DNA from 2 places in the Mycobacterium liflandii genome. Region 2 is predicted to be linked to the other one. Evidence: riboswitches for the same ligand, from Rfam matches in the RefSeq annotation. Region 2 holds a riboswitch; the other holds the start of a gene.

Region 1 (5,930 bases), 2.5 Mb from region 2:
GAGGGGGTCGAGGACATCCCCGGCACCGCGCTCACCGAGGGCATCACCTGGGGCTGGGAAAGCTACCCCCAATACCTCGACACGATCGGCAAGCAGAAGTTCTCCATCGACGTGGGGAGCCAGATCGCCCACGGCTCCGTGCGCGCATACACGATGGGTGAACGCGGCGCCCGTAATGAACCGGCCACCGCCGAAGACATCGCGGCGATGGGCCGGCTGGTCACCGAGGCGATCGAGGCCGGTGCGCTCGGGTTCTCGACCTCACGCACGCAGGCTCACCGCGCGATGGACGGCGAACCGGTGCCCGGAACCTTCGCCGCCGAGGACGAGCTATTCGGGCTGGGGCGCGCCATGGCCGCCGGCGGACAGGCCGTCTTCGAGCTCGCCCCGCAGGGCGCCGCGGGCGAGGACATCGTCGGGCCGAGAAGGGAACTGGAATGGATGCGGCGCCTGGCCGGTGAGATCGATCGACCCGTATCGTTCGCCCTGATCCAGGTGGACGCCGATCCCAACCTGTGGCGCGAGCAGCTGGAGCTCTCGGCCAGCGCGCACGCGGCGGGCAGCCGCCTGCACCCGCAGATCGCCGCGCGCCCGTTCGGGATGATGATCGGGTTCCAAGGTCACCACGCCTTCACCCACCGCCCGACCTACCGCCGGCTCAAGGCCGACTGCACCCGCGACGAGCTCGCGCAACGGTTGGCCGATCCCGCGGTGAAAGCCGCGATCCTGTCCGAGGACGACCTACCCATCGACCCGAACGTGTTGTTCGACGGCATGTCCGCCTTCGTTCAGTACTCGCTGGGACGCCTCTATGCGCTAGGCGATCCGCCCGACTATGAACCCACCCGCGACCGCACCGTCGCCGCAATAGCCCAAGCCCGCGGCCAGGATCCGCTGGCGACCCTCTATGACCTGGTGCTCGAATCGAACGCGAGCGCCATGCTGATGTTGCCGCTGTTCAATTACGCAGACGGAAACTGCGATGCGATCCGCGAAATGATGCTGCACCCGGCCGGCGTTCTGGGGCTCTCGGACGGCGGCGCTCACTGCGGCATGATCTGCGACGCCTCCTACCCCACCTTCTTGCTGACCCATTGGGCACGCGATCGCAAGCGGGGCGAGAAGTTGCCATTGGAATATGTGATCCGCAAGCAGGCCCGCGACACGGCCCACCTGTTCGGCCTCACCGACCGCGGCACCATCGAGCCCGGCAAGAAAGCCGATCTCAACGTCATCGACCTCGAAGCGCTGCGGCTGCATCCGGCCGCGATGGCCTACGACCTGCCCGCCGGCGGCAACCGGATATTGCAGGGCGCAAGCGGATACGCCGCCACAATCGTCAGCGGAGCGGTGACCCGCCGTGGCGGTGTCGACACCGGAGCCCGTCCCGGCCGCCTGGTGCGCGGAGCGCGTTAGCGGGACGCGATGAGCACCGCCGCCGGCAATCCCGCCCGCACTCGCGACGAGGACGCGATTGGAGTTCCGCCGGCTTCCCCGACACTGGTGCCCGCGCAGCGCTACCACTCCCCCGCGTTCGCCCAGCTCGAAATCGAACGAATGTGGCCCAAGGTGTGGCAGCTCGCCTGCATGCTCGACCATGTCGCCGCGCCGGGCGACTACTTCGAATACCGCTGCGGCCCCTATTCGGTACTGATCGTCCACGACTGCGACGGCGTGCTGCGCGCATTCCAGAATGTGTGTCGCCATCGGGGCAATTCGCTGTGCGCGGGCTCGGGTTCGGGCCTGCGTGAACTGAAGTGCGGCTACCACGGCTGGACCTGGGATCTGACCGGAGAACTGCGGCGAGTGCCCAATCGCAAGGGTTTCGGCTCGCTGCACATGCCCGACTTCCCGTTGCTGCCCGTGCGGGTCGAGACCTGGGAGGGCCTGGTCTTCGTCAGTCTCGACGTCACCGCGATGCCATTGATGGATTACCTGGACCCGATACCCGAAGACATCGCGTGGTGCGGGCTGAGTGATTTTCGCTGCTACGCCACGCTCACCGTGGAAGTCGATGCCAATTGGAAGACCATCGCTGACGGCTACAGCGAGACCTACCGCATTCAGACGTTGCATCCCGAATTGTTGCGCTGTGTCGACGATATTCACGCCCCACAACAGATCTGGAGGCACGCTGGGAAGTCGGACCAGCCCTACGGTGTGCCGAGCCCACGCTTCGAAGGCACCCTGAGCGACCAAGAGGTCTGGGACGCTTACGTTTACACGCAGGGTGCGCTGATGGGCGCGGCCGAAGGCACGCCGTTGCCGGCCGACGAGCGCCGGCCCGGCCAGGCGGTTCAGGATCTCATTGCGGCACGCACCCGAGCCTTTGCCGCCACCCGCGGTGTCGACCTCGAGTGGGCCGACACCGATCGGATAACCCCGCTGCATCAGTACAACTTGTTTCCCAACATGACGTTTCTGGCCAACGCGGACCACCTGACCATCATGTGCTCGCGGCCCCAGCCGGAGCACTTCGCCGATCCCGACAAGGGCGAGATGGTGATGTTTCTGATGACGCGGATGCCGCCGGACGCGCCGCACAACAAGCCGACAGACGTCCGGATGGCCGCCGATCAGGCCGAGCCCGGGATCGTGCTCACTCAAGACATCCGAGTGCTCCCGGGTGTCCAGCGCGGCTTGCATCAGCCCGGCTTCACCCATCTGGTGCTGTCCGGCGAGGAACGGCGGATCATCAACATGCACCGCAACCTGGAGCGCTACCTTGATCTACCCGAACCCGAGCGGATGAGCGGGGGCGGACTTCGCCCCGGACCGGGGGCCCCGCGTGTGTGATGGTTCACATCGGGCGGATCGGATCAGCAATCGATCCGGCACCCACCACAGCTCCGGCCGCCGTTTTCGCAGCTGAACAGCGGTCCGAATGCGGCGCCGCGGGCCCCGAATATTATTGTGCGCATCCGCGTTTAACGCTCGATGGTCAAATGTGTCCGGTCTTGGTCGCCCCGGGCCTGCAGCCAACCGCCCGCCCGTGCGGTGTCCGGCCAACCGCCGGGCACCGCCAAATGTGGCCAATCGGGGGAGTGACAAGACGACGAGTCGGTGTGTATGTTGACTGCTCGTCACAACAAAATAGCCAACAACATTGCTGTTGACGCGACGCGGGAGAAACCTCGCTATCGAGGCGCCGTAGGAGCAATCTCCTCCCCGAGAATCTCTCAGGCCCCAGTACCGCATCGCCGAGGCGACTCTGGAGACAAGGATCGGTCACCTAGACCGTGCCTTACCGAAGGTGTACGACGTCGCTGTAATGGCGGCGCCACAGACTCTCAGGTTTCAGGACAGAGCGGGGAGGGAGCAACCAGCCCGGTGCGATTCGGGCCCACGGAAACCGGAGTTGCCCCTTGTCTGAAACATATGAACAACTGCACGGCGGTCGCGCTGTCGCTTCCAGTTTCGTGCCCCGTCACATCGGCCCCGATCCTGCGGCGATTGCGCACATGCTCGCCACGGTCGGCTACCCCAGCCTCGATGACCTCATCGATGCTGCCGTGCCGGCGTGGATCCGAAACACCGCGCCGATGGCCCTGCCCGCGGCTCGAACTGAACAGCAGGTACTCACCGATCTGGCCTCGATGGCCGAACGCAACACGATCCGGGTGTCCATGATCGGCCAGGGCTACTCGCCGTGTGTGACACCAGAAGTGCTGCGCCGCAACCTCATCGAATCGCCGGCTTGGTACACGGCGTATACCCCTTATCAGCCCGAGATCTCGCAGGGCCGTCTCGAGGCGCTGCTGACCTTCCAGACCATGATCGAGGACCTCACCGGGCTGCCACTGGCCGGCGCGTCGTTGCTCGACGAGGCGACAGCGGTCGTGGAAGCGATGCTGCTGATGCGGCGGTCCAACAAGAGCCCGTCTGCACGACTGTTGGTCGACAGCGACTGCTTCACCCAGACCCTGTCGGTGCTTCGGACCCGTGCGGCAGCGGTGGGCATCGACATCGAACTCGTTGACATCGAAAAGAAGCTGCCCGAGGGCGACTTCTTCGGCATCGTGCTGCAAGCACCCGGCGCCAGCGGCGCGGTACGGCACCTGGGCCGGTTGATCGCCACCGCGAAAGCCCGGGGCGCCATGACCACCGTCGCCGCGGACCTGCTGTCGCTGACCCTGTTGACCCCGCCAGGGGAACTCGGCGCCGACATCGCGGTGGGCTCGGCCCAGAGATTCGGTGTTCCGCTGTTCTTCGGCGGGCCCCACGCCGGGTACATGGCGGTCCGGAGCGGGCTGGAGCGGGCACTGCCGGGCCGGCTGGTCGGGGTGTCCAAGGACGTCAACGGCGCACCGGCCTACCGACTTGCCCTGCAGACGCGCGAACAGCACATCCGCCGCGACAAGGCCACCAGCAACATCTGCACCGCCCAGGCACTGCTGGCCAACGTCGCCGCGATGTACGCCGTCTATCACGGACCGGAGGGGCTGCGCGACATCGCTTCTCGAGTTCACGCCCATGCTGTGTCGATTGCGGCCAGCCTGCGCCACCACGGTTACACCGTGGCCCATGACCAGTTCTTCGACACCGTGCTGGTCGAAGTCCCAGGCCGCGCCGGCGAATTGATCGCACGCGCGGAAAGCCTCGGCATCAATCTGCGACGTGCGGGTTCTGATCATGTCGGAATCAGCTGCGACGAGACCACCACCACCGAGGTCATCACTTTGGTGCTCAAGGCCTTCGATGTCGAACGCATCGCGCCGAGCCGATCCCCCCTGGGCTCGGAGTTGCTCAGGACAACGCCCTACCTGCAGCACGGCGTATTCCACGAACACCGCTCCGAGACCGCCATGATGCGGTTCCTGCGCAAGCTCTCGGATCGCGACCTGGCCCTGGACCGCACCATGATCCCGCTGGGTTCGTGCACCATGAAGCTCAACTCCGCGGTCGAAATGGCCCCGATCAGCTGGCCGGAGTTCGCGGCCATCCACCCGCACGCCCCGATTGCGCAGACCACGGGATATCGGGAGCTGATCGCCGATCTCGAGCGCTGGCTGGCCGAGATCACCGGCTACGACCGCGTCTCGCTGCAGCCCAACGCGGGATCCCAGGGCGAACTCGCCGGCCTGCTCGCCATTCACGACTACCACGCCAGTCGCGGCGAGCAGCAACGCCGAATCTGCCTGATTCCGCAGTCGGCTCATGGCACCAACGCGGCCTCGGCGGTGCTGGCCGGCATGCAGGTGGTCGTGGTGGCCACCGCCGCCGACGGCAGCATCGACCTAGCCGACCTGCGCGCCAAGATCAGCACCCATTCAGCGGAGCTGGCGGCCATCATGCTCACCTACCCGTCCACCCATGGTGTCTACGAGCCCGACGTCACCACCGTGTGCGATCTGGTGCACAAGGCGGGCGGCCAGGTGTACATCGACGGCGCCAACCTCAACGCGCTGGTGGGAATCGCGCGGCCGGGCCATTTCGGCGGCGACGTCTCACATCTGAACCTGCACAAGACATTCTGCATTCCGCACGGCGGGGGTGGACCCGGTGTGGGCCCGGTCGCGGTGCGGGCGCACCTGGCCCCGTTCCTGCCGGACGACCCGCACCAGGACACCAGTGACTCGTCGGTGGCGGCGGCGAACTACGGATCAGCCGGGATCTTGCCGATCACCTGGGCCTATATCGCTCTGATGGGTCCCGACGGCCTGGCCACGGCCACCAAGTCGGCCGTGCTGTCAGCCAACTACCTGGCCGCCAGGCTCAACGACCACTACCCGGTGCTCTACACCGGTCCACACGGATTGGTCGCCCACGAGTGCATTCTGGATCTGCGGGAATTGACCCGCCGCTCCGGAGTGACCGCAGAGGACATCGCCAAGCGGCTCATCGACTATGGATTCCACGCCCCCACGCTGGCGTTTCCGGTAAGCGGCACACTGATGGTGGAACCGACCGAGTCCGAAGATCTGGCCGAG
Region 2 (5,930 bases):
AGTGGCGGGCACGTCGCCGCCGCGGGGCGGACCCTCGCGCGGTACGGTCGATAGATCAGCGTTGGAAGCGTTTGAAGGCAGTAAAAGGTAGTTCAAGCGGTATATCCGAGGGAGAAGCCGGTGGACCGGCTCGGCGGTCAAGGCGATAGCGGCCAGTGAGGAGCAGCGGGTGACGGACATGGACGCAGCAAGAGATAGGGACCAGACTTCTGACGAAGTTACCGTGGAGACGACATCGGTCTTCCGCGCTGACTTCCTCAACGAACTGGACGCCCCCACCCAGTCGGGCACCGAAAGCTCAGTTTCAGGGGTAGAGGGACTGCCGGCCGGCTCGGCGTTGCTGGTCGTGAAGCGGGGGCCCAACGCCGGGTCGCGCTTCCTGCTCGATCAACCCATCACCTCGGCTGGTCGGCATCCCGACAGCGACATCTTCCTCGATGACGTAACGGTGAGCCGTCGTCACGCCGAATTCCGCTTGGAAGGCAACGAGTTCAGCGTCGTGGACGTCGGGAGCCTCAACGGCACCTACGTCAACCGGGAGCCGGTTGATTCGGCCGTGTTGGCAAACGGCGACGAGGTTCAAATCGGCAAGTTCCGCCTGGTCTTCCTGACCGGCCCCAAGCAAGGTGACGACGACGGGGGCACCGGAGGCCAGTGAGCGCGCCCGATAGCCCCGCGCTCGCCGGGATGTCCATCGGGGCGGTGTTGGAACTGCTCCGACCGGACTTCCCAGATGTCACCATCTCCAAGATCCGTTTCCTGGAGGCCGAAGGGCTGGTGACGCCGCAGCGCGCGGCATCGGGGTATCGGAGGTTCACCGCGTACGACTGTGCGCGGCTGCGCTTCATACTCACCGCTCAGCGTGATCATTACCTACCGCTCAAAGTAATCAGGTCGGAGCTGGACGCCCAGCCCGACGGCCAGTTGCCGGCGATTGGATCCCCTTACGGGGTACCGAAATTGGTGTCGGTGGCGGGTAACAGTGCCGGCACCGCCGGACCTGATGGGGGATCTGACACCGGGGCGGTCGCGCCGGCGCGAGTTCGGCTCAGTCGCGAAGACCTGATCGAGCGCTCGGGCGTCGACGACGAACTGCTCAGTGCGGTGTTGAAGGCTGGCGTGATCACAACCGGGCCGGGTGGGTTTTTCGACGAACACGCCGTGGTAATCCTGCAGTGCGCCCGCGCGCTGTCGGAATACGGCGTGGAGCCACGGCACCTGCGCGCTTTCCGCTCGGCGGCCGACCGGCAGTCGGACCTGATCGCACAGATCGCCGGGCCGTTGGTCAAGGCCGACAAGGCCGGCGCGCGCGACCGTGCCGACGACTTGGCGCGTGAGGTGGCCGCACTGGCGATCACCTTGCACACCTCGTTAATCAAATCCGCTGTACGCGACGTTCTGCACCGCTGAGGATTAGACTTTCCTCGACAGCTCGGTGTTCGGCGACAAAGGCCCGACAATGGCAGACAGTGGCAATGGGATGGGTGTTCACCGCGTCGTCACGCTGAGCAATGGTCGGTCACGGCGGGATGTGTGGAGGGCAGACACAGATGGGTGAAGTTCGTGTTGTCGGCATTCGCGTCGAGCAACCGCAGAACCAGCCGGTGCTGTTGCTGCGCGAAGCCGACGGTGACCGGTACCTACCGATTTGGATCGGCCAGTCCGAGGCCGCTGCCATCGCGCTTGAGCAACAAGGCGTGGAGCCGCCCCGGCCGTTGACGCACGACTTGATCAGGGATCTCATTGCCGCGCTCGGGCATTCCCTCAAGGAAGTGCGCATCGTCGATCTGCAAGAGGGCACGTTCTATGCGGATTTGATCTTCGACCGCAACATCACGGTCTCGGCTCGCCCCTCCGACTCGGTGGCGATTGCGCTGCGCGTCGGTGTTCCGATTTATGTCGAGGAGGCGGTGCTGGCCCAGGCCGGCCTGTTGATACCCGACGAGGGTGACGAGGAGGCCGGAAGCGCCGTTCGAGAGGACGAGGTCGAGAAATTCAAAGAGTTTCTCGACAGCGTTTCGCCCGACGACTTCAAGGCCACCTGACCCAACAAAGGTGCAGGAAAAAAGCAATCGTGAGGGAGGATCAACAACGTCACGGATCCGTCTCATCTCGCAACATGCCATCTCGACACGCCTAGGGGATGGCGCTCACGGGCCCGCGCAGCGTCCATACTTTGAAGGCGACTTGATGATCAACCCGCGGACCGCAACGGTCCAACAGCGTATGCTCTTCAGAACTCGGCCCTGAGCAAACGCGGTTGCCGAGGCAGCCAGTGACGCAGCTAGTGACACAACAGCGCGATCGGCGAGAGGAAACACCGTGAGCGACCAGCCACGTCAAGAACAGCTGGATCTTGCAGCCAACCCAACCGCTGGGACCAACGGTTCTTACGATGGCTCTGCAGCAGGCGAACCCGTGCAGCAGGGACTGTTCCCCGACGATTCGGTACCCGACGAGCTGGTCGGCTACCGCGGACCAAGCGCTTGTCAGATTGCGGGTATCACCTACCGCCAACTCGACTACTGGGCACGCACCTCGTTGGTTGTGCCCTCGATCCGCGGCGCGGCAGGATCGGGCAGTCAGCGCCTGTACTCCTTCAAAGACATTCTGGTGCTCAAGATCGTCAAGCGATTGCTCGACACCGGCATCTCGCTGCACAACATCCGGGTTGCGGTCGATCACCTGCGTCAGCGCGGGGTCCAGGATCTGGCCAACATCACCCTGTTCTCCGACGGGACAACCGTCTATGATTGCACGTCGGCCGAGGAGGTCGTAGACCTGCTGCAAGGCGGCCAGGGTGTGTTCGGCATCGCGGTTTCGGGCGCGATGCGGGAGCTGACCGGAGTCATCGCCGACTTCCACGGCGAGCGGGCCGACGGCGGAGAATCCATTGCCGCCCCTGAAGACGAGTTGGCGTCGCGCCGCAAGCATCGAGACCGCAAGATCGGCTGACCGCCTTCGGCACCACGCATCGGCGTGCAGCGCGCCGTCGCTGCGGCTGGCCGAGTAAACTGGGCGACGCATCGTTCTCGTGCGGGAGAGTTCTGTGGCCGCCAGCTACGGACGCCGAAGGAGCAACACCTCTCCGTCAATCTCTCAGGCCCCCGGACCGCGCTGGATGACGATGCCTCTGGAAAGCGGTGGTGACCCGTAGCGGTCCTCGCCCGCCGATGGGGAAAGGCGCCCGCTTGGGCTGGGCGCTGAATCTCTCAGGCGCCTGGTGCACGGGTGAAGACAGAGGGAGAGGGCCCGCTAGTCCTCTGCCCGCACGTGGCCTTGGGTAAGGCCCGTCCGCTGCCCAGTCAGGAGTCACCGTGTCCGACCACTCCATGTTCGAGTCGACCTTCGCAGACCGCCACATCGGGCTGGACAACCAGGCCATCGCGACCATGCTCGCGGTGATCGGCGTCGACTCGCTCGACGACTTGGCCGCCAAGGCGGTGCCGACGCGGATTTTCGATACGCCCACCGACAGCGGCCTCGCGCCGGGCCTAGATCAGCTGCCGCCGGCCGCCAGCGAGGCCGAGGCCCTGGCCGAGCTACGTGCGCTGGCTGACACCAACACCACGGCCGTGTCGATGATCGGACAGGGCTACTACGACACATTCACGCCGCAGGTTCTGTTACGCAACATCATGGAGAACCCGGCCTGGTACACCGCCTACACGCCGTACCAGCCCGAGATCAGCCAGGGGCGGCTCGAGGCGTTGCTCAACTTTCAGACGATGGTCACCGATCTCACCGGCCTCGAGATCGCGAATGCTTCGATGCTCGACGAGGGCACCGCGGCGGCGGAAGCCATGACGCTCATGCACCGTGTAACGCGCAGTTCCACCAAGCATCTCGCGGTGGACGCCGACCTGTTCACCCAAACCGCCGCAGTGCTGGCCACGCGCGCCAAGCCGTTGGGTATCGAGATCGTCACCACCGACCTGCGCGACGGGTTGCCTGACGGCGAATTCTTCGGGGTGATCGCCCAGCTGCCCGGGGCGAGTGGGCGCATCACCGACTGGACCGCCCTGATCCAGCAGGCCCATGACCGCGGCGCGCTGGTGTCCATCGGCGCCGATCTGTTGGCGCTGACACTTCTCACGCCGCCCGGCGAGATCGGTGCTGACATCGCGTTCGGCACCACCCAACGTTTCGGGGTTCCAATGGGATTCGGCGGCCCGCACGCCGGATATCTGTCGGTGCACGCTAAGCACGCCCGGCAGTTGCCCGGCCGGTTGGTCGGCGTATCGGTCGACAGTGACGGCAACCCGGCCTATCGTCTCGCGCTGCAGACCCGCGAGCAGCACATTCGCCGCGACAAGGCGACCAGCAATATCTGTACCGCTCAGGTGCTGCTGGCGGTGATGGCCGCAATGTATGCGAGCTATCACGGCGCCGATGGGCTGACCGGCATCGCCCGGCGGGTGCACGGGCATGCCGAGACCATCGCCGGTGCGCTGGGCGACGCGCTGGTGCACGACACGTTCTTCGACACCGTGCTGGCGCGGGTACCCGACCGTGCCGATGAGGTGGTGGCCGCGGCCAAGGCGAGCGGAGTCAACCTATGGCGCGTCGACGCTGACCACGTGTCGGTGGCCTGCGACGAAGTAACCACCGCCGCGCACGTGACCGCGGTCCTGGACGCGTTCGGGGTGTCGGCCGCCAAGGCAGCACGCGCCGAGATCGCGACGCGCACCTCAGAGTTCTTGACCCATCCCGCATTCACCAATTACCGCACCGAGACTTCGATGATGCGCTACCTGCGCGAACTCGCGGACAAAGATATTGCGCTGGACCGCAGCATGATTCCGCTCGGCTCATGCACGATGAAGCTCAATGCCGCAACCGAGATGGAGTCGATTACCTGGCCTGAGCTCGGACGTCAGCATCCGTTTGCCCCGGCCTCGGATACCCCGGGCCTGCGTCGGCTCATCACTGAGCTGCAGGGCTGGTTGGCGGCCATCACCGGCTACGACGAGGTCTCCTTGCAGCCCAACGCGGGCTCACAGGGGGAGTACTCCGGCCTATTGGCCATCCACGAATACCACGCCAGCCGGGGGGAGCCGCACCGCGATATCTGCCTGATCCCGTCCAGCGCACACGGCACCAATGCGGCTTCGGCCGCCCTGGCCGGGATGCGGGTTGACGTGGTGGGTTGCCACGACAACGGCGATGTCGACCTCGACGATCTGCGTGCCAAGGTCGGCGAGCACGCCGACCGGTTGGCGGCGCTGATGATCACCTACCCCTCCACGCACGGCGTTTACGAGCACGACATTGCCGACATCTGTGCGGCGGTGCACGACGCCGGCGGCCAGGTGTACGTCGACGGCGCCAACCTCAACGCGCTGGTGGGCCTGGCCCGACCGGGCAAATTCGGCGGCGATGTCAGCCACCTGAACCTGCACAAGACCTTCTGCATCCCGCACGGGGGCGGTGGTCCGGGAGTGGGTCCGGTGGCGGTGCGGTCGCATCTGGCTCCGTTTCTGCCGGGCCATCCGTTCGCGCCGGGACTACCCCAAGGGGATCCGGTGTCGGCGGCGCCCTACGGGTCTGCCTCGATCCTGCCCATCACCTGGGCCTACATCCGCATGATGGGCGCCGACGGTCTGCGCGCGGCGTCGCTGACCGCGATCGCCTCGGCCAACTACATCGCGCGGCGTCTGGACGAGTATTTCCCGGTGCTCTACACCGGCGAGAACGGCATGGTCGCCCACGAGTGCATCCTGGACCTGCGCGGCATCACCAAGGCAACCGGAGTGACTGTCGACGATGTCGCAAAGCGGTTGGCAGACTATGGATTTCACGCACCTACCATGAGCTTTCCGGTGGCCGGCACGCTGATGGTGGAGCCGACCGAAAGCGAGAGCCTGGCCGAGGTCGACGCGTTCTGCGACGCGATGATCAGCATCCGCGCCGAGATCGACCGGGTCGGG

The links. Region 2 has a riboswitch for glycine ahead of gcvP (aminomethyl-transferring glycine dehydrogenase). Riboswitches for the same ligand answer to the same signal wherever they lie in the genome.
Region 1: another riboswitch for glycine. It lies ahead of gcvP (aminomethyl-transferring glycine dehydrogenase); the one in region 2 lies ahead of gcvP (aminomethyl-transferring glycine dehydrogenase).

The regions. Positions count from the first base shown of each region.
Region 1 is NZ_CP023138.1:693,377-699,306, reverse strand. Features, by position in the region: gene CKW46_RS03290 (N-acyl-D-amino-acid deacylase family protein) at 1-1,416, shown strand, start outside; gene CKW46_RS03285 (aromatic ring-hydroxylating oxygenase subunit alpha) at 1,426-2,796, shown strand; glycine riboswitch at 3,114-3,205, shown strand; partial or broken gene gcvP (aminomethyl-transferring glycine dehydrogenase) at 3,462-5,930, shown strand, end outside.
Region 2 is NZ_CP023138.1:3,149,766-3,155,695, forward strand. Features, by position in the region: gene garA (glycogen accumulation regulator GarA) at 179-658, shown strand; gene ftsR (transcriptional regulator FtsR) at 655-1,410, shown strand; gene CKW46_RS14180 (bifunctional nuclease family protein) at 1,551-2,045, shown strand; gene CKW46_RS14185 (MerR family transcriptional regulator) at 2,323-2,955, shown strand; glycine riboswitch at 3,028-3,125, shown strand; glycine riboswitch at 3,126-3,251, shown strand; gene gcvP (aminomethyl-transferring glycine dehydrogenase) at 3,318-5,930, shown strand, end outside.